2 regions of the Rheinheimera baltica genome follow, and region 2 is predicted to be linked to the other one. Evidence: riboswitches for the same ligand, from Rfam matches in the RefSeq annotation. Region 2 holds a riboswitch; the other holds the start of a gene.
The links. Region 2 has a riboswitch for thiamine pyrophosphate ahead of ORJ00_RS08475 (TonB-dependent receptor). Riboswitches for the same ligand answer to the same signal wherever they lie in the genome.
Positions count from the first base shown of each region.

Region 1 (15,206 bases), on a different contig from region 2:
CTACTAAGGCGTATTCATTCATGATGATGGCAAAATCAACGCCGGCTGATTTAAAGTGCTCTAAAACTTCATAAAGCGATAAGGTGTCAGGAATAATCAGCGGTGCCCGTACTATACCCTCTTTTTTTAATGAAATAGGCTGGTCATGTAGTACCTGTAGCAAGATATCACGCGTATCAACGTACCCAATGACTTTGTCCAAAACGCCATCCACCACCAAAAATTTAGCATGCGGATGCTCTGCAAGTTTCGTTTTAATGTTGTCCTGCGATTCATTCAGCGTAAAGAAAATTAAGCTTTCACGCGCCGTCATAGCCGATGTTACTGTGCGTGATTCCATATCGAACACGTTTTCCAACAATTGGTGTTCATGCTCTTGCAATACACCGGCTTGGGCGCCAGCTTCCATCATGGCAATGATATCGTCGGGTGTAATATCATCTTTGCGCATCGTTGGCACATTAAACAAACTGAAAAACAGGTTGGCCAGGCTATTAAATAACCAGACTAAGGGTTTGAATACAGTAATAAGAAACAGCATTGGCGACACCACTCGGGTGGCAATTTTTTCTGGCGCAATCATGGCCAGGCGCTTTGGCATAAGATCGGCAAACAAAATAAATAAGGCTGTAACAAAAAACACTGACACAGCAAAACCAATATTGGCCGCGAGAGTCGGGCTAAAAAACAAAGAAAATAAGGCGGTAAAATAAGGGGTAAAGGCTGACTCACCTAAAATACCACCCAAAATCGCTACGGCATTTAAACCAATTTGGACAATAGTAAAAAAGTTACCCGGATGCTCCTGCAAATCCAGCACCTTGGCAGCATTAATATCGCCTTCGGTGGCCATTAAACGCAACCGCATCTTGCGGGATGCCGCTAGTGCAATTTCAGATACGGAGAAGAATGCACTGCTGCCCACCAGTAATAACATCAGTAGCATATATTCCAGTGTAGTCATGGTATCTCCTTGGCATTTTTCGCAACGGACGCAGCTTACTTAAACGCCGCTATTATAGCGCTTGTTGTCGCTAAACATTGCTAACTATCTGAAAATATTCATCGTATAATGCTTTTTTTTTACTCCTCATCCTAAAAGCTTGGCTATAATTTTGCAGCAACCCCCTTTAATTGGAGAATCCAATGTTAAAAACAGTACTCTGTGTTAGTGCTTTATTCTTAGTTTCTTCGTTGTCTACGGTGCAAGCAAATGAACAATTGGCAGGCACTATGTGCGGTTATGTTAAAGACGATAACCGCAATCAGCTACGTAAGCTGTTGTCAGATAATAAACTAAACCTACGCAATATTTTTGATAGCATATCCTGCAACAACGAAAATATGCTGCAGTTCGCTATTAGAAGTGACGCCTATGAATCAGGTACCTTTATTGTAAAACAAATGCCGTCTAAAACCTTAGCCGCGTTTGATTATCCACAATGGGCTGATGCAAATGGCTTTGCTTCATCGCCATTGGTAAACGAAATACGTACACGCATTGGTGAATAGCCTGCTGGTTGCCGGGCTGAAAATGTTTAACTAACTTAAGCGCCGTTATGGCGCTTTTTTTATGTTCGCTTTTCATTTGATATATATCAAACCAACTATGAAGTTATCAGCTAAGCTTGCTACACCTTGTTTACATCGTAAGAGCGGCTTGTGTGTAAATTGCTTAGCATCGTATTGGCGGGCGGCACAGGTAGCCGTTTAAGGCCGCTGACACAAAAACAGTGTAAGCCTGCGCTAGCTTTTGCGTACCAGCGCAGAATTATTGATTTTGTGTTAAGTAATTTATGGCACTCTGGCTTTCACCAGGTCATGGTGCTAACACAATACCGCCCTGCAGCTTTACACCGGCATTTAAACACCTTTTGGCAGCCTCGCTTTAACCGTGATGGCCAGTTAAAAGTGCATCAGGCGCCATCGCATCTTCAGCAAGGTACAGCCGGTGCCGTCGCTAGCTTACTTGACGTTATTCAACACTATCACGCCGATGTTATTGCCATTCTAAGTGCTGATCATATTTATAAAATGGATTATCGCCAGATGCTGGCGTTTCATCAACACCATAAAGCAGCCGTTACCGTTGCCGCAGTCGCCGTACCGGTCTCGCATGCTCATCAATTTGGCATTATTACAACCGACAAGCAGCAAAGAGTTTGTGGTTTTGCTGAAAAACCGAGTGGTAACATTAAGCAGATAAAAAACAAGCCGGGTTATGCTCTTGCGTCAATGGGTAATTATTTATTTAATGCTAACTATCTGTGTCAACTTTTAGCCAAGCTTGCTTCAGATAAACCTCACGATTTTGGCCATGACATCCTGCCAAAACTATTTAACCAGCAACAAGCCTGTGTATACGACTTTAGCAATAACACCATTCCCGGCCAGCAAAGCCTGCCCCAGTATTGGCAAGATGTCGGTACGCTGTCAGCCTATTTCCAAAGTAAACTGGATATTCTACACCACCCCGAATGGCTTGAGGGTAACACGCAGTTATGGCCGATTCTTGCATCAGAGTTACCCAAATCAAACACTAAACACTGTGTCAGCAAACTGCAAAGAAATAGCCTGGATTTAGCTCATCCGCTTTATTTTTAAGCTGCCAGATACGTAATTTCCGTGCAATTACCTCTTGCCGATAAAAATAAAGCTGTTTATGCTAACCACACTTAGCTTGTCGGAGTGCTGCACAAACCTGGTTTGTCAGCTGAGACCGCCTCTGGGCGGAATCCGTGGAACCTGAACAGGATAATACCTGCGGAGGGAACAAGAGCGCCAACACCGTCACAGATCCGTCTGCGTGTTGGTGCATTCTTTCAGTTCATCGTCAGATGAGCGTCCACGCTTTTCCCAAGCTCTGTTGAAAATTAACTATTTAATTATTTCATCGGAGTCTTTATGTCAAAACCACACAATCGCCGTTCCGCCCGCGCTGACGCTGAACAATATATTTTGCAGCGTCAAGGCCAACCCTATCCTGCCAGTCGTAAAATCTACATTGCTGGCAGCAATGCCGGTGTTAACGTCGCCATGCGCGAAATTGCGCTACAAGACAGTGTTATTGGCGGCAGTAACGTTGCCCCCCTGTTACAGGCTAATGCGCCGGTACGGGTGTACGACACGTCTGGGCCTTACTCGTGTGCAGATGCTGACATTAATATCCGCAAGGGCTTAGCCCCCTTGCGGCAAAACTGGATTACCCAGCGCGGTGACACTGAGATAATTCAAGACTTTAGTTCGGCCTACTCCCGCCAGCAATGGCAAGATGACAGCCTGCAGGCACTGCGTTTTGAGCAACAGGCTCCACGACGCAAAGCCAGCGGAAACTCACCAGTTACTCAACTGGCCTATGCCCGTCGGGGCATTATCACGCCAGAAATGGAATACGTCGCCATTCGGGAAAACTTAGGCCGAGCCAACGCAGAGGCCGCAGCGGATGCCAGAATACAGCACCAGGGGCAAAGCTTTGGCGCAACCCTACCACAGCAAATTACTGCCGAGTTTGTCCGACAGGAAATTGCGGCTGGCCGCGCCATATTACCTGCCAATATTAATCATCCAGAGCTAGAGCCGATGATTATTGGCCGTAACTTCCTGGTAAAAGTTAATGCCAATATAGGCAATTCGGCGGTTAGCTCTTCAATTGAAGAAGAAGTGGAAAAGCTCTTGTGGGCCACACGCTGGGGCGCAGATACGGTAATGGACTTATCTACCGGCCGCTATATTCATCAAACCCGCGAGTGGATTATCCGTAACAGCCCGGTACCCATTGGTACTGTGCCCCTGTATCAGGCGTTAGAAAAAGTTGGCGGCATAGCGGAAAATCTGACCTGGGATTTATTTCGCGACACCCTGATTGAACAAGCAGAACAAGGCGTTGACTATTTTACTATCCACGCCGGCGTGCGGCTGGCCTACGTGCCACTTACAGCAAAACGCTTAACCGGTATCGTGTCACGCGGTGGGTCTATTATGGCCAAATGGTGTTTAGCACATCATCAGGAAAACTTTCTCTACCAGCATTTTGATGATATCTGCGACATTATGCGCGCTTATGACATCAGTTTTAGCCTGGGTGATGGCCTGCGTCCGGGGTCTATCGCCGACGCCAATGATGAGGCGCAGTTTGCTGAGCTAAAGACCTTAGGAGAACTAACACACCGCGCCTGGGCAAAGGAGGTACAGGTCATGGTTGAGGGCCCTGGACACGTGCCCATGCAACTGATCCGCGAAAACATGCAGTTACAGCAGGAATACTGCGCTGATGCACCTTTTTACACCTTAGGGCCACTGACCACCGACATTGCCCCTGGTTATGATCATCTAACATCCGCCATTGGCGCCGCGCAAATTGGGTGGTACGGCTGTGCCATGCTGTGCTACGTCACGCCAAAAGAACACCTGGGCTTGCCAGATAAGAACGATGTAAAAGAAGGTTTAATTGCCTACAAAATTGCAGCACATGCCGCCGATTTAGCCAAAGGCCACCCTGGTGCGCAACTGCGTGATGATGCCCTGTCTAAAGCCCGGTTTGAATTTCGCTGGCAGGACCAATTTAATTTAAGCCTGGATCCTGAACGCGCACGCGACTATCACGACCAAACCTTGCCGCAGGAATCTGGCAAAGTTGCTCATTTTTGTTCTATGTGCGGGCCGAAATTTTGTTCGATGAAAATTAGTCAGGATGTACGCGACTATGCAGAGAAAATAGCGGTGCAACAACTAGATGCCGAACAAGGTATGCAAACCAAAGCCCGCCAATTCAGACAGCATGGCGCCGCCTTGTATCACAAAGCCGATACAGAGCTTGATGGAGATTAAACATGCGCCCACAGTTGATTATAGCGGGTGGCGGCTTGATGGGGCGCCTTTGTGCGCTGGCGTTATCTGAACCAAATCTATGGCCTGCAACACCTCGCATTCGGTTGTTAGAACAAGGTAATTTCAGCCCCAATACAGCAGCGTTTCAAAACGCTGCTGCTCACGTTGCTGCAGCGATGCTAGCGCCATTGGCAGAGTCAGTATTGCTTGACTCGTCACTAGTGGATTTGGCTTATCGCAGCATCGCGCTGTGGCACAATCTACAACAGCAACTGCCCGATTTTGCCTTACAGCAGCGAGGTTCAATACTATTAGCTCATCCGCAACAGCAACATCTGTTACAGCATTTTGTCAGCCAAATAAAACATCATGCGCAATACCAGCCACAATGGCTAAACAAAACAGAGCTAGCCGCTTTAGAACCTGCATTGGCGGATCGCTTTTTACATAGCTGCTTGTTGCCGGCAGAAGGCCAGCTGGACAATCAAGCATTTATGTCGTTAAGCCTGCAACTACTAAAGCAACGTGGAGTGTCGTTGGAGGCGCAATCTCACGTCGACATGCAGGCCAATCAACTACGTTGTAACGGTAAACTGCAATCGGCCGACCTGATTATCGACTGCCGTGGTTTAGGCGCCAAGCCGCAAATTAGTGCGTTAAGAGCCGTTCGTGGTGAGGTATTACGCGTGCGGTCAACCGCGGTTAAACTATCGCGCCCGGTGCGGCTCTTACACCCTCGTTATGCTTTGTATATCGCCCCTAAACCTAACAATATTTTTGTTATTGGCGCGACAGAGCTTGAGTCAAACGAGCAAACTGCCCCCTCGGTGCGCTCTGCACTGGAATTATTATCCGCATTGTATGCCATCGACCCGGCGTTTGCCGAAGCTGAAATTTTAAGCCTGCAAGCTTCTGCGCGCCCGGCATTGCCTGACAATAAACCTAACCTGATACAACAACCTGGCGTAATCCGCGTAAATGGCCTACACCGGCATGGTTTTTTATTAGGCCCGGCACTGGCAGAACAGGTCGCACAAGCTGCGATAGCTCAACTGCAGCATAAGGAAGCTGCGCAGTGCTCACCGATGCCTGGCTTACTCAAAGGAGTCAATCAATGACTAAGCTAACCATCTGGTTAAATGGTCAGGCTGAAACCTTAACATCTAACCAGTTAACAGCGCTGCTAACGCGTTTTAACGCGCCATTCGCCGTAGCGTTAAACGGCCATTTTGTCGCAGCAGCTTCCTATGAGGATATTTTGCTACAGGCCGGTGATCAGCTGGATATTGTCAGCCCAATAGCTGGAGGTTAACGATGTCTGAAACACTTGATATTTATGGTACAGCCTTGCCTAGCCGACTGATTCTTGGCACCTCGCTATACCCCAGCCCGGCAATAATGCAGCAAGCAATCACCGCCAGTGGCTGCGCTGCCCTAACGCTCAGTTTGCGCCGACAGGCCCCTGAGCAGCGCGGTGGCGAACAGTTTTGGCAAGGGCTACGCAGTTTTAATCTGCATTTGCTCCCCAACACTGCTGGCTGTCATACGGTACAACAGGCCGTAACACTGGCACAGATGTCGCGGGAAATATTCCATACCAACTGGATTAAGCTAGAGCTAATTGGCGATGACTACAACCTGCAGCCTGATGCTGTTTTACTGTTAAGCGCTGCTGAGCAATTACTCGCAGCAGGTTTTAATGTGCTGCCGTATTGCACCGATGATCTGGTGCTGTGTAAACGCTTGTTTGAACTGGGTTGCAAAGTACTGATGCCCTGGGCCGCGCCCATCGGCACGGGTTTAGGCGTGCTAAACCCATACGCGTTGCGCACCTTAAGAGAGCGACTGCCTGAGGCGACGTTAATCGTGGATGCAGGCTTGGGTTTACCCAGCCATGCTTGCCAGGTAATGGAAATGGGGTTTGATGGTGTGCTATTAAATTCTGCTGTGGCGCTGGCTAAAAAACCGCCATTGATGGCCTTAGCTTTTGCCAACGCGGTACATGCCGGTCGGTCTGCGTTTTTAGCTGGAGCCATGCCACCACAACATTTAGCCAGCCCATCTACCCCGGTACTTGGCATGCCATTTTGGCTGCAGGAGACACAAAATGGACACTGAGCCGCTGCATAACGCCATTATCGTTTGGAGCATCGCAGGCTCTGACAATAGTGCTGGAGCGGGTATTGCCGCCGATATAAAAACGCTACAGAGTTTTTCCAGCAAAACGCAGCCGGTACATTTGTGTACCCTAATCACGGCGGTGACTGCTCAGCACAGCAATGGCGTTGACGCAGTAATGGCGATGCCGGTAACACTGTTACAGCAACAAGCCGACGCATTACTTAAAGACGCTTGCCCGGCCGTGATAAAAATTGGTTTATTGGCAACTGCCGAACACGTGCGTTGGTTAAGCCTGTTGCTGGTTCAACTGCGTCAGCAAAATCCGACATTACTGGTACTTTACGATCCGGTTGCAATAAGCAGTAGCGGTGACAGGTTGGCAGGCGCGACACTGTATCAGGCGGTGTTTAAGTATTTGCTACCTCAATTGGACATACTCACCCCTAATCTGCCAGAACTTTGGGCACTTACACTGCAAGCCCCTGCCCTAAGCCATAAAACAGCGGCACTGCAGCAATTGTTTCAAGCAGGTGTTAAAGCCATCATCGTTAAAGGGGGTCACAGTGCATCGCAAAGTCAGGTAGTTGACGAGCTTTTTATAGCAAGTCCCTTTCGCTATCACGGCCACAGTGCCTATACCCACTATGTCGCCCTTAGCAGCCCGCGCCAGCATCATGCTTTTAGTCGTGGAACTGGTTGTTGCTTTAGTAGCGCAGTGGCAGCGGCATTGGCGCTGGGTTATCCGCTGGAAGATGCTTTTGTGTTGGCAAAAAGTTATATCAACCAGGCGTTGCATCAACCTATTGCCATTAACGCTAACACGGGGTGTCCGGGGCACTACGGCATACCCAGCGACAGCCGCTATTTACCCACATTATCTGAAACTAACCCTGTTGCTGATGTCACGCCCAGTTTAACGCAAGTTACACCATTGACTCTTTCGCCCGCGTTTAAACCGCTAAAAGCCCCGCTGGGGTTGTACGTTATTGTGCCGTCGGTTGAAGCATTAAAACGGGCCTTGGTTGCTGGTGTGAAAACCCTACAGCTGCGGATAAAACAGGCAACAAGTACTCAACTAAAACATGACATTATGCAGGCAATACACCTGTGTCAGCAGCATGATGTGCAACTGTTTATTAATGATCACTGGCAGCTGGCTTTGGAGCTGGGAGCTTATGGTGTGCATCTTGGGCAAGAAGATATCACCACTGCCAATCTGCTGGCTCTGCAACAAGCAGGGCTTAGGCTTGGCGTATCCAGCCATGCCTTTTACAAATTATTGCGGGCACAGCAGCTACAACCAAGCTATATCGCCATTGGTGCAATTTTTAACACCCAAACTAAAAACATGGCGGGTAAAATTCAGGGCCTGCATAAACTTAAATATTACTGCGCGCTATTCAACACAGTTCCACTGGTCGCCATTGGCGGCATTAATGCTGACAATGCCCATCTTGTGCTTGGCAGCGGTATTACGAATTTGGCAATGGTACAAGCCTTTGCTAATGCCACTGAGCCGCAACAATGGGTAAAACAAATGCAGGCATTAATTAGCCAGCACGTTAAAGGAGCACATCATGCTGAGTAACGCTGAGTTTATGCGTTATAGCCGCCAGCTAATGCTGCCTGATATAGCAGAAGCAGGTCAAATTACGTTAAAACAGAGCAAAGTATTGCTGATAGGTTGCGGTGGGCTGGGAAATGCGGCAAGTCAGTATTTGGTGTCCTCCGGTATTGGCCAGCTGACACTGGTCGATGCCGATACTATTGAACTGTCTAATTTGCAGCGCCAAATCCTGTTTCGACAGCAGGATATCGGCCAGAACAAGGCTAAAGTGGCGGCAAAGCAATTACAACAGCTTAACCCGCATGTAAATGTTATTGCCATAGATACGCATTTTAACAGCAACAACGCCACGGCGTTACTTGCCAAACAGCATTGGGTCCTAGACTGTACTGACAACTTTGCCAGTAGGAAGTTGATCAATATGCACTGCCAGCAGCAAGGTATTAGCTTACTCAGCGCAGCCGCAATTGCACAACAAGGCCAGTTAATGCTCTGGCCCTTTGCCCGTCAATCTTACCCGTGCTATCAATGCCTGTTTCCTGATCTGACAGACTCGGCAGGGAGTTGCAGCAGCTTGGGTGTATTAGCGCCGCTGCTTGGTGTTATCGGCTCGCTACAAGCCATGCTGTTAATTCAGCAGATTATTTCTCCCACTTTCAACGCCCGGTTGTGGCAATTTACCGGCACAGCACTTGGGCTAAGCTCGTATCAGGTAAATACCTCGTCTGCTTGTCCCCGCTGCTGTCATCAAACAGAGTGATACCAATGTAATGATTGTTAAACCAGGGCAAACGCCAAGGCCAGGCTGCGGCCACTAAGCACCAGGCTTACCAGTAACACCATGATACCCAGCGCATTTTGCCAACGGCTATTCTTATAATTGCCCAGCATAGTGTGGTTCATTGCCAACAACAAACACAGACAAATCAACGGCAATAAAATACCGTTAGCGACCTGAGCAAACCAAATAACCTTGACCGGTTTAATACCCAGTGAAGACAACAAAACGCCGCTGATAATAATGAGCAACCAGGTAAGACGAAACACCGGTTGCTTTAAATTTAACGGTTTACCCAGAATACCCGATAACGCATAGGCCGCCGCCAACGGGGCAGTAATGGCTGACGACAAACCCGCTGCGATTAACCCCAGCGCCAAACACCAGGTAGCGGCACTGCCAAATAACGGCGTAAGTGCCTGCGCCAGCTGGGTCACATTCTCCAGCGGTTGCTGTTGGCCAAAAAAAGCCGCTGCAGCGGTGGACACAATAGCGATGGAAATTAAACCACCCAGTGGAATGGCCAGCGCAATATCCTGCCGCGCAGCGTGTAAGGCGTCGGCTGTGGATATTGTCGCTTTTGGCCATTTTTGCGCTGATGCAGCTGCATGTAAAAATAACGAATAAGGCACCACAGTAGTGCCAATTAATGCCACCACACTTAGCACTGCACCGCTTGGGATCACCGGCCAAAACGCACCTTGTAACAGTGCAAAAATATCCGGTTTTGTTAGCAACATAGTGCCAATAAACGCCAGACTCATCAGCAACACTAACGCAATTAAACAGCGTTCAATCAGCTTGTACTGACCAAACCATAACACCAAGGCCGCAACAGCCCCGATTAGCAATGCCCAAAGGTTAAGCCCGGTATGGGCTTTCCATGCCAATAACAAGCCGATATCGCCAAACACCGCATCGGCGCCCAGCCCGGCACCGCTGATATTGCCGCCCTGATAAGCACTATTACCCAGCACTATTGCCGCCACCACTAACAATAACAATGGCCAACGCAGCAGAGGATGCTGCACCAGTGCGCGCAGGTTTTCACCCAGCCCACGCCCGGTAACAATGCCCAGCCTGGCAGCCATTTCCTGTAACACCATCGTAGCGAACACCGAAAACAGTAGCGCCCAAACCAGACCATAACCATAGTTAGCACCGGCCAGTGAAGCCGTAACCACCGTACCCGGGCCAATAAACGCCGCAGTAACTAAAGCAGCGGGGCCAAAGAAGGTTTTGTTAGGATTTTTAGTACTTTGCATAAGGCATGACACATAAAATAACCATGGCGCTACCTTAGCATAAGGCAGCGCCAGCGGGTCAACTGTTCATGCTAGCCGTGGCGGATTTAACATTAAGACATTACAGCACAGCGCCCTCGCCGTCTTCCGCTACGGGTGCTGGTGGTAACATATCCTCTCTACTGATACCGAGAATTTCAGCAATCGCACTGGCAACATAAATAGAGGAGTAGGTACCTACAGCAATACCAAACAACAGCGCGGTAGCAAAACCATGAATTAACGCACCACCAAGATAAAACAACACAATTAATACCAACACCGTTGTTAGTGACGTAATCACCGTGCGGTTTAGTGTTGAGGTAATAGCACTATTAATAACCTCGTCAGTACTAACATCACGAAGCTTGCGAAATGTCTCCCGAATACGGTCAAACACCACGATGGTATCGTTGATGGAGTAGCCTATTAGCGCCAATATTGCTGCCAGTACGGTTAAATCAAACTCCAGTTGCAGTACTGAGAACAAGCCCAGCGTCAGGATCACATCATGTGCCAACGCCACGACTGCCCCCACCGACAAGCGCCATTCAAATCGCAGAGCGACATACAGCAATATGCCGACCAGGGCCGTAAGCATGGCCAGGCCACCGTCTTGTTTTAACTCCTCACCGACGCTTGGGCCAACAAACTCGACCCGGCGCATGGTTACCGGTTCGGCCTGCTGCGCATTGAGTGCCTGTAATACTGTGTCGCCAACCACGGCCTGAGCAATTTCTGCGCGCAGCGGTATACGGATCATCACATCACGGCTGGTGCCAAACAACTGCACAACAGCATCGCCATAACCGGCGCTGTTAAGCGTTTGGCGCACGGCAGCTAAATCTGCGGGTTGGCTAAAACCGGCTTCAATCACCGTACCACCGGTAAAATCCAATCCCCAGTTAATCCCATTGATGAAAAACGAGGCTAAAGAGCCAATAAGAAGTAGTATCGATAGCATTACTGCTGGCCACTTTAACCGCATAAAATTCAGCGGTTGTGAAAGATTAAATACCTGCATGCTGAGCTCCTTATACTGGTAATGACTGCAAACGGCGGCCACCCCAAATTGCGTTAACCACTAAGCGCGTTCCCACTACAGCGGTAAAAATTGACGTTAAAATGCCAATGGCCAGTGTCACCGCAAAGCCTTTTACCGGCCCGGTGCCAACACCAAACAGCACCAGTGCCACTAATAAGGTTGTAATGTTAGAGTCGGCAATAGTGGCAAAAGCACGGTCGTAGCCCAAATGTATGGCTTGCTGCACCGACTTACCTTCAGCCAGCTCTTCGCGAATACGCTCAAAAATAAGGACGTTGGCATCTACCGCCATGCCCACGGTTAGCACGATGCCAGCCATGCCAGGTAAGGTTAATGTGGCACCGGGGATCAGCGACATAACACCGACTATTAGTACCAAATTGCCCAGCAGAGCCACATTCGCCACTAAACCAAAGGCTTTGTAATACAGCGCCATAAACACCAGCACCGCTGCCATGCCCCAACCGATAGCCGTAAGCCCCAACTCAATATTTTCCTGACCAAGGCTTGGCCCTATGGTACGTTCTTCAATAATTTGCACCGGTGCAATCAGTGCGCCGGCTCGTAGTAAGGTTGCCAGATTTTGCGCCTCTGCCGGGGTGTTGATACCGGTTATGGCAAAGTCCCGCCCTAATCGCGTGGTGATGGTAGCGTCGTTTATGACTTCCTGCTGTTTCACCAGAACCCGGTTGCCGTCAGCGGCAATCTCGGCACCGGGCTTGTATTCGGTAAACACGGAAGCCATGCGCCGGCCAACCGCATCTTTGCTGGCTGCTGACAACATAACGCCGCCTTTGGTGTCCAGTTTAATATTGACCTGTGGCCGGCTGTAGTCATCATAGCCCGACATGGCGCCACTAATATGATCGCCGGTCAGCATAATACGCTTTTCCAACAACAGCGGCTGGCCATCACGGCTATAAAACAACTCAGATCCCGGTGGAGTTCTACCATCAATGGCGGCACTAATATCGCCCTCGGTATCTACCAGGCGAAATTCCAATGACGCAGTAGCGCCCAAAATTTCTTTTGCCTGCGCCGTATCTTGCACACCCGGCAATTGCACTACTATGCGGTCCGAACCTTGTCGCTGCACTAATGGCTCTGCCACACCAATGTCATTGACGCGGTTGCGGATAATGCTAATGTTTTGTTCCATAGCATAATCACGAATGTCTTTAATTTGTTGCTCGCTAAAACTGAATTGCAGGCTCAACGCCTCAACATCGGCGTTAAATATCAGGGCTCGGTCACGCTGCTTCAGTGCGGCTTGTGCTTTGGTTACCTCTTCAGCAGTGCGAAACTGTAGCAAAACCTGGCCAGTGGCAGGCTCTGCTTCAATGCTGCGGTAACGGATATTATCTTCGCGCAAGTTAGCCCTAAAGGTTTGCGCCATATCATTCAGGTTTTTGTCCAGCGCGGCTTTAATGTCTACGGCCAATAAAAAATGCACGCCGCCGCGTAAGTCCAGCCCCAGTTTCATTGGCGATGCGCCTATCGCGGTTAACCAGTCAGGCGTGGCAGCTGCCAGATTCAACGCAGTGATGTAATCATCACCCAGTTGCGTAGTGGCGATATCACGGGCCTGCAGTTGATCTTCTGTGCTGTTAAAACGTACCAACAGTTGACCGTTGCTAAGCATGTCAGAAGTTGACGCGATACCTGCAGCCGTAAAATGTTGCTCCAATGCAAGCTGGGTTTGCGCGGTGATAACACCGCCGCGTGTTGCGCTGATATTTAAGGCGGGATCTTGTGGATATAAGTTTGGCAACGCATACAGCAGTGCCAGTAATAACATGCCCGACACCAGGATATAGCGCCAAAGCGGGTTTTTATTTAACATGATTTTTTCCTTCACATAGCCTTAGCCGGTAAAGCGTCGCCTTACCGGAAAAGCAAATACATAAACAGCTAGCTTGTAGCTGGATTAAGCGTTAAGGGAAGGAAAGTTGCGGTGGAGCCCGCGCTTGAACTGAAAAAGTGAATAGCCGGCCAACTTGCACCAGAGCAACAAAAATAACCGGAAAATCAGCGTATTGTGTAACGGTAAGTGGTTTTGGCAACAACGCGACAGGTGCATCATCAATATCCTGCAGCGTGCTCAGTATCGGTTGTGGTAGCGTTGGTGTAATAGCATAAAGTTGTGAGTCTGCCAGCGGCGATAAGCGCACATCATGCACGGCCAACGCTTGTGGCATGCACAATAAACTTAGATAAAACAGTATGGCGACACTACTTAGCCAGCGCATAACACCTCATTTGCTACTTTTTATCGTGCGCTGCTAAGCAGTACAACGTTAAAGCATAATGGGCATTAGTGTGTTACAGCACAAGCCTTAGCTGCAGAAAAATATCAGTAAGTACACAAAGCCAGCCGGCTAAGTAGCACCGGCTATCGCTTTTCGCTGATATTTTATACAAACAAGCTGTATCGTTCAGGAATATACCTATTGCAGAGGGTTATTTTTACCCTGACGCATGCCGGGCTTGCTGCTCTAGCTCTGCTTTTAATGCCGGTTCTAGCTTTAACTGCCGAGCCAGTTCAGTTAAATAACTTCGCTCCATAAAATTTTCTTCATCCACCACCAGCACACTGGCCAGATACATTTCGGCTGCCATCTCGGGGGTTGTTGCACTACTGGCAATCTCTGTCGGATCTAACGGTTTTTTCAACTCAGCGTCAAACCAGTGCAATAACGCACCGTCTGACGTAAGTCGGGCAACTTCGTTATCAATAAGATCCCGTTCGCGATCATCAATATGGCCATCGGCTTTAGCCGCACCAATAATGGCACGTAAAATGGCATGACAGTGCTGCTCTGCTTGTGGTGCGGGTAACCTATCTACGGTTTGTGGCTCGGCTTGCGATACCTTACTACCCTGCTGCTTCTGCCAGTTGCCGTAAGCTTTATATGCCACTACGCCCAGCGCAGCTAAACCACCGTAAGTTAATATCTTACCGCCCATTTTTCGGCCTTTTTTACTGCCAAGCAGCAAGCCAAGGGCGCCTCCACCTAGCGCGGCCCCGCCTCTGCCTGCTAAGAAACCACTTACACCACCACTGTTATCATTCTTACCAGACGACGCGTGGCTTGTGTTACCCGCTAACAAATCAGCACCTTGTTTAAACAACTGATCCAATAAACCTTTTGTATTCATCGCAGCACCTTTATTCGTTTATCTAACAGCGTCTGACCCGGCATAAGCTAAAAAATTCCCTGCTGACATTAACTGTTACAACCTGATGTTTTGCCCTACTGGGTTAATGTGCTTTACTTGTTGTCGAATTAGCACCATAACAACAGGGATCTCTCATGTTTAAACCACGTTATCTTGCCTTGTTTTGCGCACTGGCAACCGGCTCAGCCTTTGCCAGTGACGGCACCCGCTTACTGCGCGAGCCAGATATCTCAGCCGAGCATTTAACCTTTGTCTACGGTGGCGACATTTGGCTTAGTGACCGCAGTGGCAACAATGTACGCCAGCTTACCAACCACCCGGCAAGCGAATTTGCACCGCACTTTTCCCCCGACGGTAAATGGATTGCCTACTCGGCCAGTTTTGATAACAACACCGACGTATACA
Region 1 is NZ_JAPJDY010000009.1:15,435-30,640, reverse strand. Features, by position in the region: gene paeA (polyamine export protein PaeA) at 1-964, opposite strand, end outside; gene ORJ00_RS15065 (DUF3718 domain-containing protein) at 1,147-1,512, shown strand; gene ORJ00_RS15060 (sugar phosphate nucleotidyltransferase) at 1,663-2,604, shown strand; TPP riboswitch at 2,675-2,789, shown strand; gene thiC (phosphomethylpyrimidine synthase ThiC) at 2,905-4,827, shown strand; gene ORJ00_RS15050 (FAD-dependent oxidoreductase) at 4,830-5,945, shown strand; gene thiS (sulfur carrier protein ThiS) at 5,942-6,139, shown strand; gene ORJ00_RS15040 (thiazole synthase) at 6,142-6,945, shown strand; gene thiE (thiamine phosphate synthase) at 6,935-8,536, shown strand; gene ORJ00_RS15030 (HesA/MoeB/ThiF family protein) at 8,526-9,275, shown strand; gene ORJ00_RS15025 (Nramp family divalent metal transporter) at 9,293-10,558, opposite strand; gene secF (protein translocase subunit SecF) at 10,659-11,600, opposite strand; gene secD (protein translocase subunit SecD) at 11,611-13,464, opposite strand; gene ORJ00_RS15010 (hypothetical protein) at 13,556-13,870, opposite strand; gene ORJ00_RS15005 (tellurite resistance TerB family protein) at 14,088-14,780, opposite strand; gene ORJ00_RS15000 (S41 family peptidase) at 14,936-15,206, shown strand, end outside.
Region 1: another riboswitch for thiamine pyrophosphate. It lies ahead of thiC (phosphomethylpyrimidine synthase ThiC); the one in region 2 lies ahead of ORJ00_RS08475 (TonB-dependent receptor).

Region 2 (15,206 bases):
CTGCCGAGGGGCCGCTGCCATGGAATTGCCTGCATTAATTGCCACCCTGCGTAGTGCGCTGGAATCTAATACCGTACCCTTGTTGCGCGAACAGCTGGACGATGTACACCCTGCTGATTTAGCCTCAGCGTTGGTGGAATTTGCGCCCAACGACTTATGGACATTGCTAACCGTTTTTCCTCGCACGGAACAAGCTGAAGTGTTTGGTTACCTGCCAGCCGAAGAGCAGGTGAATTTATCCATTAGAATAAGCCGACGTAAGCTGGCCCCTATTATCCGTCAGATGTCTTCTGATGAAAGAGCCGATTTGTTTAACCGCTTAAGCTATGAACAGCGTGAGACGCTATTGCCTGCTTTGGCACAAGCGGAACGTGAAGATTTGTTACAGCTTACCTCGCACGAAGAAGGTACTGCTGGTGCCATTATGACATCTGACTACGCTATTTTACCGCAAGAGTTGACGGTAGCGCAGGCATTGGATTCATTGCGGCGAGAGGCACCGGACAAAGAAACTATTTACTCTGCTTACGTAGTAGACGCCAGCCGTAAACTGATTGGCGTGGTGTCATTACGCGATTTAATATTAGCACCTATTAGCATGCCTATTGAGGAACTGATTAACCACGACCCTATTTTTGCCAGTGTTGATATGCCACAGGAAAAAGTTGCAGCCTTAATTGCCAAGTACGATTTGATGGCGCTACCCATTATTAACCATCAGCAGCAAATGGTTGGCATTGTGACCTATGATGACGCAATGGATGTGGCTGCACAGGAAGCGACAGAGGATTTTCATAAAACGGCTACTATAGGCAAGTTGGAAACCAGTGTAAAAGACGCCAGTATTCTCTTACTGTATCGTAAACGCGTTCTGTGGCTGGTTATTTTGGTGTTTGGCAATATTTTTTCTGGCGCCGGCATAGCGTATTTCGAAGGTATTATTTCCAGCCATATTGCCCTACTGTTTTTTTTACCGCTATTGATAGGTAGCAGTGGTAATGCCGGAGCACAATCGGGCACGCTGATGGTGCGCGCATTGGCGACAGGTGAAATTAAGCTTCGTGATTGGGGCGCATTGTTGGCGAAGGAATGTTTAGTTGCTGGGTTGCTCGGGTTTACCATGGCAGCCGCCGTTGTGGTTTTAGGCTGGTGGCGTGGTGGCTATGATATTGCCATCGTTGTTGCTTTGACCATGATGCTGGTGGTGATGGCCGGTAGCTTAATTGGCCTGTCACTGCCGTTTTTACTGAGCCGTTTTAAACTGGACCCCGCTACCGCCAGCGGCCCGCTAATTACTTCCATAGCTGACGTCGCTGGCGTGGTAGTGTATTTTTCTATTGCAACCTGGTATTTACGCTTATAACGTCAATACTTTGTCGTAGGTGCTGCATTGCAGCGCCTATAACTAACGCAATGCAGCTAAATAACCACTATGGCAATACCCGTCGGCCAGCCCATCTCCTTGAATATCTATCTGGCTCCAGTCACCGCTGTGTTGCATGATATAAATTAACTGGTTGGGTTTTAGCGTGCTTTTAATGTCAAAGCTGGTACCCGGGCCGGCGCGCAGACGCAAACCATCCCGCGCTGTTACTCTGGCTTGCACGGCTTGTTGCACTTCCATTACGTTGTCAACCGAGAGCGAAGTGGCATTGCTAAGTTCGGGCCTATTGGGTGCGGCATCTGGCACCGGTGGCGCGCTGGGTGAGCCGCGCCAATCAAGTATGGCTTGTTGCAGGTTTTCAGCCCAACTGCTGTCACCTCCTGCCGGATAATGCCCTGCTTTTAGCTGCGCCAGTTGTTGACCTTTTTGTTGCAAATGCGGCAGCTCCCAACTAAGAGGCTCTAAGTCGACTGTTGCCGCAAGCTCGTGCAGTTTTTGCCACCATGCTTTACGTGGACCCTTATCGTCCCAGCTCCACTTACCATCGATGAACAACACAAAGTCTGCAGCCACGCCGTATTGGTGAAAAGAACTCCAGGCATCAGCATTGGTGACTTTGGCACCTCGGGTAGTGCGGCCTTGGCTATACAATTGATGTTGACGCTGCGCGGAACGAAATCCTTCAAATAAGCGAAACGGCAGGTCAGCCTTTGTTAATTCAGACTGCAGTTGTTGTATTTTTTGTCTGAATGTGGGATGCAGGTGCTCAAGGGCAGTATCTCTACTCATAACATGATCTCTTTAAAAAAATTAACCTGATACTGCGAGGGCCGAAGCAGAGTATAGCGGTTTAGTGGCAAGATGCTGTGCTGCCGTTAAAATTGTTGTTTCGATCTGGTTTATGGCTGGGTGTTTAACATGGTTAAAATAGATTGTTCTGGTAGTGCGGGCGCCCAATAGTATCCCTGACCTTCATCACAGCCAAGCTGTGTTAGTAATTGGGCGGTTTGGGCATCTTCTATGCCTTCAGCAACTGTTTTTAAACCGAGGCTGGCAGCCATTTGAATGATAGCCTTCACTAAGGGCTCATCACGTTCTGACTGGCAAAGTGACATGATAAATGAGCGATCTATTTTTAATGTGGTGGCGTTAAAGCTTCGAAGATAACTAAGGTTAGAGTAGCCAGTGCCAAAGTCATCTATGGCAAAGGTAACGCCTAACGTGCTAAGCGCATCTAACTGTCGTTTGATAAAATCATCGTCATCAATAAGTAAAGACTCGGTCAATTCCAGCTCCAGGCTACTGGCTGGAAGAGCAGCTCGCTGCAAAGCCTGTTTTATAACATGCTCTAGTTGCCCGTTTTTAAACTGTACGTAGGATAAATTTACTGCAATGCGCAAATGTGGGTAACCTTGCCTACGTATACGTGCGCAAGCTTGACACGCCTCATCAATAACCCAGGCACCTAACTCCGTGATGAGGCCACTGCTTTCAGCCAGCGGAATAAACTCAGTGGGGCTTACAAATCGTCCTTCTGCTTGCTGCCAGCGTAACAAGGCCTCCACAGAGGTAATCTGGCCGCTGCGTAGTGAGATTTTAGGTTGATAATACAGAGAGAATTGTCTTGAATTTATTGCCGATCTCAGGTTTTGCAGCAAGTTAAACTTGTCTACATTTGCCTGATCCATATGGCTATCATAAAAGCGAAAGGTATTGCGCCCATCTTCCTTTGCTTTGTACATTGCCATATCTGCTTTACGGCAAAGTACGCTAAATTCGTCATCATCAGCGGAGGCTACCGCAATACCCACGGACCCTGAAATCTGTAGTTGTGTGTGCATAATATTAAAAGGTTTCACTGTTTCTGTAATAATTCGGTTGGCTAAAACAGTAAGTGAGTCAGTGCTTTGTTCATAAGGTACTAAAAATAAAAACTCATCGCCGCCAAACCGAATCACATGCTGTTGTTCATTCAAACAAGAATTTAAACGACTTGATAACTGGCTTAGCAAGATATCACCTGCAGAGTGGCCAAGTGCGTCATTGACCGGTTTAAAGTTATCTAAATCAAGAAATAATACTGCAAGTTGTAGTTGTTTTTCCTGACAGTAATTCAGCTGTTGTAGATATAGTTGCTCTCCAAATACCCTATTTGGCAGGCCTGTTAGCAGATCATAATGTGCTAGCCGCTCTATTTTTACTCGGCTTTGTTTAACTTTGATATTTTCCTGATGCAGTACCTTCATCAAATTTCGCATGTCTTTAACCATCAGGTAAACACTCATAGCAGTGACGGTGAGGATGATAAAGACAAAGATAAGGTCAAACCAACTTAGCACTTGAGTATGTGGAACTAACAGGCCGCTTAATGTTAGCCAGGTTAGCAAAGTACACGTTGCCAGGACAAACAACAGTAGCGAATAAAATAAGGCCACGCTACCCAGAATGGCGGCATACATTAGCAAGCCCGGATAACCCAATAACGCATAATCGAGCATGCCAGCGCCTAAAAATGCTAAGGCAGATAACATAATCGTCATAGACCACAGTAAAATGTAGGCTGCAGGGAGCGGTCGTTTGTTTACTGAGAATCCAATAGAGCAAATAAGTGCAATACAACCAGTTATAAAGATGAGTTGTGCGATGCCATATGAAATAAATGCAGCAATAAGCAAGCCTATTAAGGTAAACCCGGCTATTTGTATTAGACGGCGCATCCTAAACTGACTGAAGCGCTCGATAAGGTCAGGTTCTAGCGTTGGGCGAAAGTACTTTTTCAACATACTGCTTTAGCCGAAGTATTTTAACATAGTCGACTTACTGTAGCGCCAAACAGGCTAAACACCAAATGCCGTATGTGTTCTTTCCAGCTCTGTGAATTGGCACCACTAATTGTTAAGGTAGTATCAGGTGTTTTCTGTATGTGCATGCTGTGGTTCAATATGAATGGTTAACGTTATTCCTTCTGCCATAAGAGCAATTTCGACCTCATCTGCTAGTTGGTGAGCTCGCTCAACACTCCAGTTTCCCGGAACTTGCATATCGACCTGAGCAAATTGCAATGTAGCTGCTGCCCGTGTACGCAAGTTAAGAAAGAGTACCTGCTGGTTGCTAAATGTGGTCAATAATTGATGTATTTCAACTAGCCTTTCATCTGGTAAGGCGTTGTCCATAAGGCCATTAATAGCTTTATAGAGAATTTGTCCGCCTTCAAACACGATATGAACCGCCACGGCAATAGCCACTAGCGGGTCTAACCAGCTGTAACCACTAATCGAAGCCAATGCGACGCCCGCAATAACGCCGGTTGTGGTCCAGACATCGGTCATCAAGTGTTTGCCCCCGCCTTCTAATGCGGGTGAATTATAGTGTTTGCCCCCACGCAACAACAAAAACGCAACACCAAGGTTTATCAGGCTGGCCAATACGATAAACGTGGTACCAATACCCAACGTAGAAATGGGCTGAGGATTAATTAGTCGCTCTAACGCTGTGATACAGATGGCCAGAGCGGCGAGTACGATCAGGCCCCCTTCAAAAGCTGCAGATAAATACTCTGCCTTGCTATGCCCATAAGGATGATTATCGTCTGCAGGACGGCGTGCTAAGGTGACCATAAATAGTGCAAAACCTGCACCAGCTACATTCACCAGTGACTCGATTGCATCAGACAAAAAACCAACAGAGCCGGTGATATACCAAGCGAGGGTCTTTAACGCCATGGTTGCAAAAGCCGCCAATAAAGACAGCATGAGTAGTTGGCGCGGTCGTAGGCTTTGCATAGAGGTTATTGGCACATTTCAAGGCGATAATTGCAGTCTAGAGCAGCGTCAGCGCAAAGTCACCTAGGGTATCTTGCTTATATAAGATAATTAAACCAAATTACTGCCATGACATTAAGATGACATCAAGCTAGCGGTGTCACAATTTTGTCATATTGCAGGCATAGACTTACGCTTAGTGAACACCGCTGAGGATTGACTTGTGCTGGCAAAACTGAAAATTTCTGGTCGGATATTACTGTTGGGTACTATACCGTTAGTCATGGTTGTTTTGGTATTAATTGCGGCATTTTTCAGTGTTCAAGAAAAAGATAAGCTTTTCAATACACTCTACAACGATCACTTGGCTATTTTGTCCGATGTCATGTCTGTACAGCAAATCCTGCAGCAAACGGCACTGCAAGACATACGCAAGTATCGTACCGGATGGGCATCTGCTCAGGCAACAGAAGAGGCGATAAAGCAACACTTGCAGCTGGCAGAGGCCAAATGGCTAGGCTTTACTAATAGTCGGCCAAAGCAAAACAATGCAGAACACTACGCAGAATTAGATCAGGCGTTTGAAAAAGCCATTAAGCACTACCAAGAGTGGATAACCTATGCAGGCAGTGACGCGCTGTTGGTGCGTATTCTCAATGAATCTACTGTGAATAATGAAATTGAACTACGCATTACCGGTTTTACCAAGTTGGCCGAAGCCTTTATTCAAAAACAATTAGCCGCAGGTGCGGAAGTTCGTGATTCTGCGGAGCAATTTACTGCGCTGTTGGTCCAAGCCTATTTAATTGCTGGGATCATACTTTTGTTGTTAATCAGTGTGCTAATTTGGCGGGTACAGCGTTCAGTGTGTCAGCCATTATGGGCACTACGCGACATAGTAAAGCAAGTGCAACAACAGTCAGATCTAAGCTTAAGGGCAGATACCCGCGGCAAAGATGAAGTTGCAGAAGCTGCGCAGGCATTAAATCAGATGATAGCGCATTTTCAACAGTTGGTGTTCAGACTAGGTAGCAGTGCAACGGCGCTAAGTGCGCAGGCAGCAACCGTTTTTCAAAGTAGTGATGATGTCAGTAACAGTGCTGAACGTCAGGCTGATCAAGCTGCGCAGCTTGCTGCAGCAGTGCAGCAAATGAGCGCCAGTGTGTTGCATGTAGCCGGTAACGCAAAAAACGCCGCTGATGCTGCACAAAAAGCCGAGCAGTTGTGTAATGCTGGTAGAGGTGTCTCATCCGACAGTGCGAAAGGTATTGCTGCGCTGACGCAACAACTTAAACACAGTACTCAGGCTGTAAGCGAGCTAAAGCAGGAGTCAAGCCAGATTTCGACCGTATTAGATGTGATCCGTAAAATTTCAGAGCAAACCAACCTACTTGCACTTAATGCAGCGATAGAAGCCGCACGTGCTGGCGAAGCCGGCCGTGGATTTTCGGTTGTTGCAGATGAAGTGCGCACCTTGTCGGCAAATACACAGCAAGCAACTGAATCTATAGATAAGATGATTAGTCAGTTGCAGCAACGGGCGGTAAGTGCTGTCGACGCTATGCAACAGGCATATAGTGATGCTGATAACAACGTAGCCTTGGCGCAAAGTGCAGGAGAGCGATTTGCAGAACTGGCTCGTGCTGTTGAAAGTATTGCTGGGGCAAATCTAACTATTTGTAGTGCTACGGAGCAACAGCAAATTGTCTCAACGGATATTGCTAACAGTATTAACCTGCTAAACGGCGATATCTCACAATTAAGCGCAGGTGCTGGCCTTGCAGCTAAAGCAAGTGAGCAACTTAATCAACTGGCAAAGCAATTAAATGATGACTGGTTGGTGTTTGAGCAAAAATAACGCGAACATGTAGAGTCTCTGTGGCGGCAAAAGCGCCGCCAACAGATCTTGTATTGACTTAAGCTTTACGTTTAAGCAGCTTACGACTACCAATAAGCAATAAACCTGTAGCCAATAAAATCATTGTGCCAGATTCTGGAACTGGGTTTGGCTCAGCAGTAATATCGCCATTTCGGGCATTAAAAATATAACGCCCATCCATATTACTGTTTAGGCGTCCGTCAATCAGCGAATTAGCACCACCATTTAACAAAGCGCCATTGATGGCTGAACCTTGCAATTCAAAAAAAGTGCCCGCATTGCCAGTACCATTGGAAAAACCGACCCTGGCAGACGAACCACCTAAGCCGTTGGCATCACCATCACTTGCCGTGCCTGCTTCCCATAAGATACTGTCATAGTTAAAGATAATGTCGAAATCGCCAACCGCAATATCATTGCGATTAACTAAAAGCAGTTGAAAGCTATTGAAGTTGGTATGAGTAATTGAGCTAGAAAAATAATCAACATTAACCCAATTTACACCAAATGCATCCATACCATCAAATGAGCCGTAGCCATAAGTGACAGGTGAACCGTTTTCGCTGGTATCAACATCACCAAAAAATGGCGCAATAATTTGCCGGCCAGTTGACGTTAAATCAAAAGGGGTAAAAGTAGACAATGGACTGTCAAAGGTAATGTTGCCATTGTTATTAACAAATAATTGGCTAAAAACCAAGCCAAAAAAATCTACATCAAAACCGATAGATACGGCTCCTGTAGAACCATCATCATTTGGATTAAGGGTAAAATCATTGAAACCAGCGGTAATTGCACCGCCAAAGGCTGGCGCGCAAAGTGATAATGTCAAAATCCCTGTAGCAAGTGCTTTTTTTAACATTTTAGTCTCCATTAATTAATGTCGTGCTCGCAATGCAATAAATGCGCCATTAAAATAATTTATTTATTTCAAAGCATTACGTACCATCTGGTTTGTTGATGTAAAAAAAACTGTCATTGCGGGGGCTAATATTGCGATGGATTTGAAAAAGCTATACACTTGCGACGCAACCAAGGGGTGCAATTGCTGAGATGCCGAAAGGCAAACCCTTAGAACCTGATCCGGATTATACCGGCGGAGGGATGGTGCTAACTCCTCAAGCTGGTGTGATCTCTGTTTTTTTGGAGATTCATACGAAAATGCGTTTTATACCGTCATTAATTACTGTTGCAATATGCAGTAGCTACCCTCTTTATGCTTCTGATGCTGAAACGGCCGTCGAACGTATTCGTGTGCAAGGCGATTTCCGTCAGCAAGCGTTACAGAATATCTCAGGCAGTGTTGCCGTTGTCGGTGAGCAAGATACTAAACGTACCTCAGCGCAGCATCTTGATGATGTGCTCAATCAACTTGCTAATGTAAACTTTACTGCTGGGGCATCTCGCGGCCGTTATATTCAGGTGCGCGGTATCGGAGAGCGTAGTGAATTTGTCGATACTATTAACCCTTCGGTAGGTATTTTGGTCGATGGAATTGACTACTCCGGGCTTGGGATTACCGGCATTAGCGATTTGGCACAACTAGAGGTATTTCGCGGCCCTGAAGCTACCCGCTTTGGCGCAAATGCACTGGCAGGCATGATAAACCTGACGACCAAGGGCCCAACAGCTGCTGCGGAAGGTAAAGCCAGTGTAACGTTAGCGAATTTTAATAGTCGTCAGTTAGCCGCACAGTTTAGTAATAGTGTGAATAAGCAAATAGGCTATAGCCTGTCACTTGAGCAGCAAAGCTCTGACGGTTTTATCGAAAATACCTACTTGAATCGTGATGATACTAATAATATCGACGAATTTACCGGGCGTTTAAAGCTGCGCTATCAAGCCTCAGATGCGCTTACGCTGCAGTTAGTTAGTCACTTTGTCGACCAAAACAACGGTTATGATGCGTTCTCATTAGATCGTAACCGCACCACCTTGTCAGATCAGCCAGGTCAGGATCTAATTCGCAGTAAGGCCATTGCGCTGCAAGCAGATTATCGCGGCCTGCCGTTTGCTAATGTGCTTGCTCAGCTGAGTTATTTAACAGCTGACAGTGACTATGGCTTTGACGAAGACTGGAGTTATGTTGGACTGCACCCCGATGAGTATTCTACAACTGACCGTTATTTACGTCAGCGCGACCAGTTAACGCTGGACTATCGCTTTATTTCTTCGCCTGAGGGCAAACTTGGTAACAGTGATTGGGTATTGGGGCTTTATGCAGCCAATAAAAGCTTTGATTTAACCCGCCAATTTTGGAATTGGGATCTGTGGCAAGCAGATGCTTTTGTTAGCGAGTTAAGCCGCAGCAATGCGGCGGTATATGGAGAAATAAACACGCCACTTTCAGACGGTTGGAGTTTGACATCAGGCCTGCGTCTTGAACGTTACGAAGATGAGTACAGCGATAGCAGCGGCGGCAGTATCAACAATGATGACACTATGTGGGGGGCAAAGTTAAGCTTGAACTATCAGGTAAACCCGCAAGCGTTAATCTATTTACTGACATCTCGCGGATATAAAGCCGGTGGTGTAAATGGCGATGCGTTAGCCAAAGCGGCGGATGACAGCCTTGCAGATCTAAGTAGCAAAGCCAGTTTTAAACCTGAAACGCTGTATAACGCAGAGTTTGGCGTGAAGGGAGTGGCGCTTGACAATAGTGTAAGCGCACGTGTTGCTGCATTTTATATGTGGCGTGAAGACATGCAGGTAAAAGGCTGGCTAAATCCGGATAGCGGGCCGCAGTTTGCCGGTTTTATTGATAACGCAGGTAGTGGCCGGAATTACGGTATTGAGATGGAAAACCGGCTGCAATTGCATGCGCAGTTTGCGTTGTCTTTGTCGGCTAGCTGGCTCAAAACCGAATTAGGCCGCTATATCACCTTAGATGGGGATGTTTTTACCGGGCGGGAACAAGCTCAGGCACCACGGTTTCAATATAGTGTAGCGGCAGATTGGTACCTAAGTGAAGCACTACTGGTTAATGTCAGTGTACAGGGCAAGGATGAATTTTATTACTCAGATGGCCATAACGCCCGCTCCTCACGCTATGAGTTGCTTAATGCGCGGATCAGTTATCAGCTTGCACACTGGGAGCTTGCGCTATGGGCACGCAATATACTGGACAAAGACATTGGCGTACGCGGCTTTTATTTTGGTAATGACCCAAGAGACGGTTACGCGCCGCATGTTTATGAGCAGTTTGCTGAACCGCGCCGCGTTGGTATGAGCGCCAGCTACCAGTTTTAACGGAGACAATAATGCAATTATCAGTAGAAATTAGTAAATATCCGCTGGCCGATGACTATATTGGCCCCATCACTGGCTTTATTGAGCAGTTAAACACTTACGCAGACGTGACAGTATTAACCAACACGATGAGTACCCAATTGTTTGGCGAGTATGAAGCAGTAATGCAAGCGTTGCAGGAATGCATTAAATGGTCGTTTGAACGTTACGGTAAGGTGGTGTTTGTCTGCAAGTTTATCCATGGTGATTTGCGGCCATGAATGAGCTTATCACGCAGGCTATTGCACAATGGCAGCTAATGCATAGCCTTGAGCTGGTGGCAACGTTGTTGGCATTGGCTTATGTGATATTGGCATTGAAACACAGTTTGTGGTGTTGGCCAGCGGCGTTGCTGAGTACGCTGTTGTTTACCCATGTTATGTGGCAGTCGGCATTGCTGTCAGATGCGCTGTTACAGCTGTACTATGCAGGTATGGCGTTGTATGGCTGGTGGCGATGGCAACAGCTGCGCCAAGCAACACCGGGTGCGAAGGGCTCGGTGTTTGAATGGCGTTGGCAATGGCATCTGGTGCTCATTGTCATAACCGCTTTGGCAGGCTGGGTGCTGGGGATGTTTATGGCAAGCTATACGCAGGCTGATTTTGCTTATCTTGATGCACAAACCACCGCGTTCAGTGTTATGGCGACATTTTTGGTTGCACGTAAACTGGTATCAAACTGGCTGTATTGGGTAGTAATAGATGCGGTATCTATTTACGTATATGCGCAAAAACATCTGTATTTTCTTACCGGCTTGTTTATGCTGTATACGGTTATCGCTATTGCAGGGTACTTTATTTGGCGCAGTCATTATCAGCAGCAGCCAGCAGTGAAATTGAGCGTGTAACGCGGTTATGCCAACGGCTGGAATTTTTTGTCAGCCAGCCACCGTTGCAGGTTAAGCCGCTGTCTCATGGTGAAAGCAATCAAAGTTATTATGTTAAAACCGCGCGTGGTGAGTATGTGCTGCGCTGCTATCCTGCTGATTCTATGGTTTGCCGGCAGCAAGAGTTGCGCTGCCAACATGCTGCTGCCGCACAGAATCTAGCGCCGCCTCCGTTGTGTTTAAACAACCATTATCAGATTATGCTTAGTGAGTATATTCCGTTAGGTGTGGCATTCGACTATAACCTGCATGGTGCAACGGTATTGCTTACGGCACTGGCCAAATTCCACCAATTGTCGGTGCAAACCCCGCTGCTGGAGTGTTCGGTTTATTTGCAGCAGTTAGTGATGGCGTTACCTGAAAGCGATAAACCGGATGCTGAACTTGTGGCACTATTATGTAATGCAGCAGAACAAATGCATATTTTACAAAGCGATACCGTGCTCTGTCATTTGGATTTACATGCCGATAATATACTGTTTGCTGGCCAACAGCTGTGGTTACTTGATTTTGAATACAGTCAATTGGCAGACAGCAGCCTGGATTTGGCGGCGATAAGCTTACATTTTAATTTAACGCCAGCACAAGAAATGGCTATGTTGCAGGAATATGTTGGCTTGCGCCAGCAATCCGAGCTTAATACCGTAATAGAAAAAAAATTAATTGCTGCAAAGCGACTGTATTGTGGTTTCTGTTGGCTTTGGTATTTGGCAATACCAGGCTATCAGCAACAGGCAAAGCGCTGGCAACAGCGCTTGCTGCAGTTATCTGTGTAGATATCAAAGCCCGCCGAGTCGTTCAGCTAGCGTTTTATAGCGTTTTACATCATCTTCATTAAACATGGGTTTGCCACTTTCGTCTTTTTCAGCAGGAACTAATAAGTTTTCCCGCGCCAGACGTTCAACCCTAATGGTTTGCACACCTAAAAACTCTGCTACCTGCTCAACCGTCATTAACGCCATTTTGTTTTCCTTATACGTAATAAACCTAAAAGTAATAGCCTAAAATCAGCCATTTGTGAATAGGTTAAATTGCCCTGTGTATGATATCAGCAGATAAACATACTCCGTTACACTTTTTGTCACAAGCAGCTTCGCCAGTCTGTAATTTTCATGTTAATTTCTGTGCCAAACCGAATCGGAGAATCATGATGTATAAATATGCGATAGCCCTGTTAAGTTTAAGCTGTATAAATTGTGGTTGGGTCACAGCGGCTGAGCTGCCTGTACCTCTGGCTGTGCAGCAACCTTATGCGGTGAAATCAACGCACGGCGAGCGGCAGGACCCGTATTACTGGCTGCGTGACGACAGCAGAACCTCACCGACGGTACTAGACTATTTGCATCAGGAAAATAACTATTTTGCTCATTACAGTGCAGGCTATCAAGCACTTACCGATAAGCTGACAGCAGAAATTATCGGCCGCATTAAGCAAGACGATAGTTCAGTGCCTTATACCAAAGGCGACTACAGCTATTATAGTCGTTATGAAACAGGCAAAGAGTATCCAATATATTTGCGAAAGGCACTTGCAGGTGGTAGCGAGCAGGTCATGCTTGATATCAATGAATTAGCTAAAGGCAAAAGCTATTACGCAGTATCAAACTGGCAGGTAAGCCCTGATCAGAATTTTATTGCCTATATGGAAGATGACAGTGGCCGTCGTCAGTATACGTTAAAAGTGCGCGATCTTCGTACCGGCCAGGATTTGTCAGATGTTATTGCCGGCTTATCAGCCAGTATTGCCTGGGCCAAAGATAGTCAGACGCTTTATGTAGTAAAAAATGATCCGGTTACCTTACTTAGCACGCAGGTGTTGCAGCACAAGCTTGGACAGGCGCCGGCCAACGCAAAATTGGTGTATGAAGAAACAGACAACAGTTTTTATATGGGCGTGGGCAATACCACCGATGATAACTATGTTGCGATATACACCAGTAGCACGGTCTCCAGCGAAATAAAGGTGCAAGATGCCAGCAAACCAGGCAGTGACTTTAAAAGCCTTGCACCGCGTGAGCGCGATGTAAAATACAGTGCTGACCATGTGAATGGCCGTTGGATTATTCAAACTGACTGGCAAGCTCCTAACTACCGTATTATGTCGGTAGCAGCAGACAAAATAGGTGACCGCAATAACTGGCAGCCCCTAATTGCGCACAGCGACAGTGTGTTTATTCAGGACTTTGTTGCGTTTGAAAACTTCCTTGCCATCAACGAGCGCAGCGACGGCTTACGCCGTATTAAGGTTATGCCATGGAATGCTGCTGACAAAGCGTTTTATGTCGCATCTGATGAAGCGGCTTATGTTGCAGGTTTTGAGGTAAACCCACAGCAAAACAGCAACTTTTTACGCTACACCTATACCTCGTTGACCACACCTGCCAGTGTCTATCAGCTGAATATGCAAACGGGTGAAAAGCTGCTGTTAAAGCAAACTGAAGTGCCCGGTGGTTTTGACAAAAATAATTATGTCACTGACCGGGTGTGGGCAACCGCGCGTGATGGTGTAAAAGTGCCGGTTTCGCTGTTGTATAAAAAAGACGTTAAGCGCGACGGCACTGCGCCGCTGTATCAGTATGCTTATGGTTCTTATGGTGCCTCAATGGATCCATCGTTCCGCTCAAGCGTGTTATCACTGGTGGACCGCGGTTTTGTATTTGCCATCGCGCACATACGTGGTGGACAGGAAATGGGCCGGCAGTGGTATGAGGATGGTAAGTTATTAAATAAAATTAACACCTTTAATGATTACATCGATGTAACCGATTACTTAGTGGCTCAGAAGTATACTGCAAAAGACAAAGTGTTTGGTATGGGCGGCAGTGCAGGAGGATTATTGATGGGCGCGGTGGCGAATATGGCGCCAGAGAAATACCGCGGTCTGGTGGCACATGTGCCTTTTGTTGATGTTGTGACCACTATGCTGGATGAGAGTATTCCACTGACGACCAATGAGTTTGACGAATGGGGTAACCCTAAGCAAAAAGCTTATTATGATTACATGTTGTCGTATTCGCCTTACGATCAAGTGAGTAAGCAAGCTTATCCGGCAATGTTAGTGACGACCGGTTTGCATGACTCGCAGGTACAATATTTTGAACCGGCAAAATGGGTAGCCAAACTGCGCACTCATAAAACAGATAGCAACCCGCTGCTGTTTAAAACCACAATGGAAGCTGGGCACGGTGGTAAATCAGGCCGTTTTGCCCGTCAGGCACAAATTGCTGAGGAATATGCCTTTATTCTGAATTTGCTCGGTATTAATCAGTAAATTAAAACTGCTTACCTTACAAAGCCGGGTATCATGCCCGGTTTTTTTATTGCTAAACATGCAAATAGTAATGATTATCATTTGCATGTTATTGAGGTTTCGATTAAAGTGCTGCTTGCTTGTTAATAAGAATTATTATCATTAGGAGCTGCAATGTCTGTTTCACTTAAATCGGTCGTTTTTGCTACTGTACTATCGGCAACTAATTTCACTGTGCTTGCCCATGTGCCTTATTTAAACCCCGCCAGTTTTGAACCGGTGCGCGGTGATTGGGTAAGCCTAGACGCGGCCTTTGCCGACCGGTTTTTTCTGCCAGAAGCGGTGTTTGATAACAGTGCCTTTGTTGTACTGACACCGTCCGGGCAAACACAAGTACCGCTTAGTGTGCACTATGCGACAACCCGTGCAACCGCCGAGCATAAAGTCAATGCCGACGGCACTTACCGTTTTAGCACCGGCTTGCGCTATGGTGCGGTGTTCCACACCTACGAGCTAAATGGCGAGCGCAAAAACAGCCGCGACCCGGCTTTTGTGTTGCCGGCAGGGGCCAAATCTATCGCCCATTTTCAGGCTGTTACCCGGGCCGAAACTTATGTTAGCAAAGGCGCACCGGATCATGTCGCGGTACAAGCAACCGGCGAGGCGCTAGAGCTGGAGTTTTTAAGCCACCCTAATGACCTTTATACCGACAGTACGGTGCGAGCCCGGGTGCTGTACAACGGCAAGCCGCTGCCGCA
Region 2 is NZ_JAPJDY010000004.1:206,818-222,023, forward strand. Features, by position in the region: gene mgtE (magnesium transporter) at 20-1,363, shown strand; gene ORJ00_RS08450 (M15 family metallopeptidase) at 1,406-2,173, opposite strand; gene ORJ00_RS08455 (putative bifunctional diguanylate cyclase/phosphodiesterase) at 2,284-3,924, opposite strand; gene ORJ00_RS08460 (cation diffusion facilitator family transporter) at 4,291-5,166, opposite strand; gene ORJ00_RS08465 (methyl-accepting chemotaxis protein) at 5,369-7,003, shown strand; gene ORJ00_RS08470 (nidogen-like domain-containing protein) at 7,062-7,886, opposite strand; TPP riboswitch at 8,050-8,146, shown strand; gene ORJ00_RS08475 (TonB-dependent receptor) at 8,186-10,273, shown strand; gene ORJ00_RS08480 (YkoF family thiamine/hydroxymethylpyrimidine-binding protein) at 10,285-10,533, shown strand; gene pnuC (nicotinamide riboside transporter PnuC) at 10,530-11,159, shown strand; gene ORJ00_RS08490 (choline/ethanolamine kinase family protein) at 11,111-11,974, shown strand; gene ORJ00_RS08495 (MerR family transcriptional regulator) at 11,978-12,160, opposite strand; gene ORJ00_RS08500 (S9 family peptidase) at 12,346-14,469, shown strand; gene ORJ00_RS08505 (DUF4198 domain-containing protein) at 14,623-15,206, shown strand, end outside.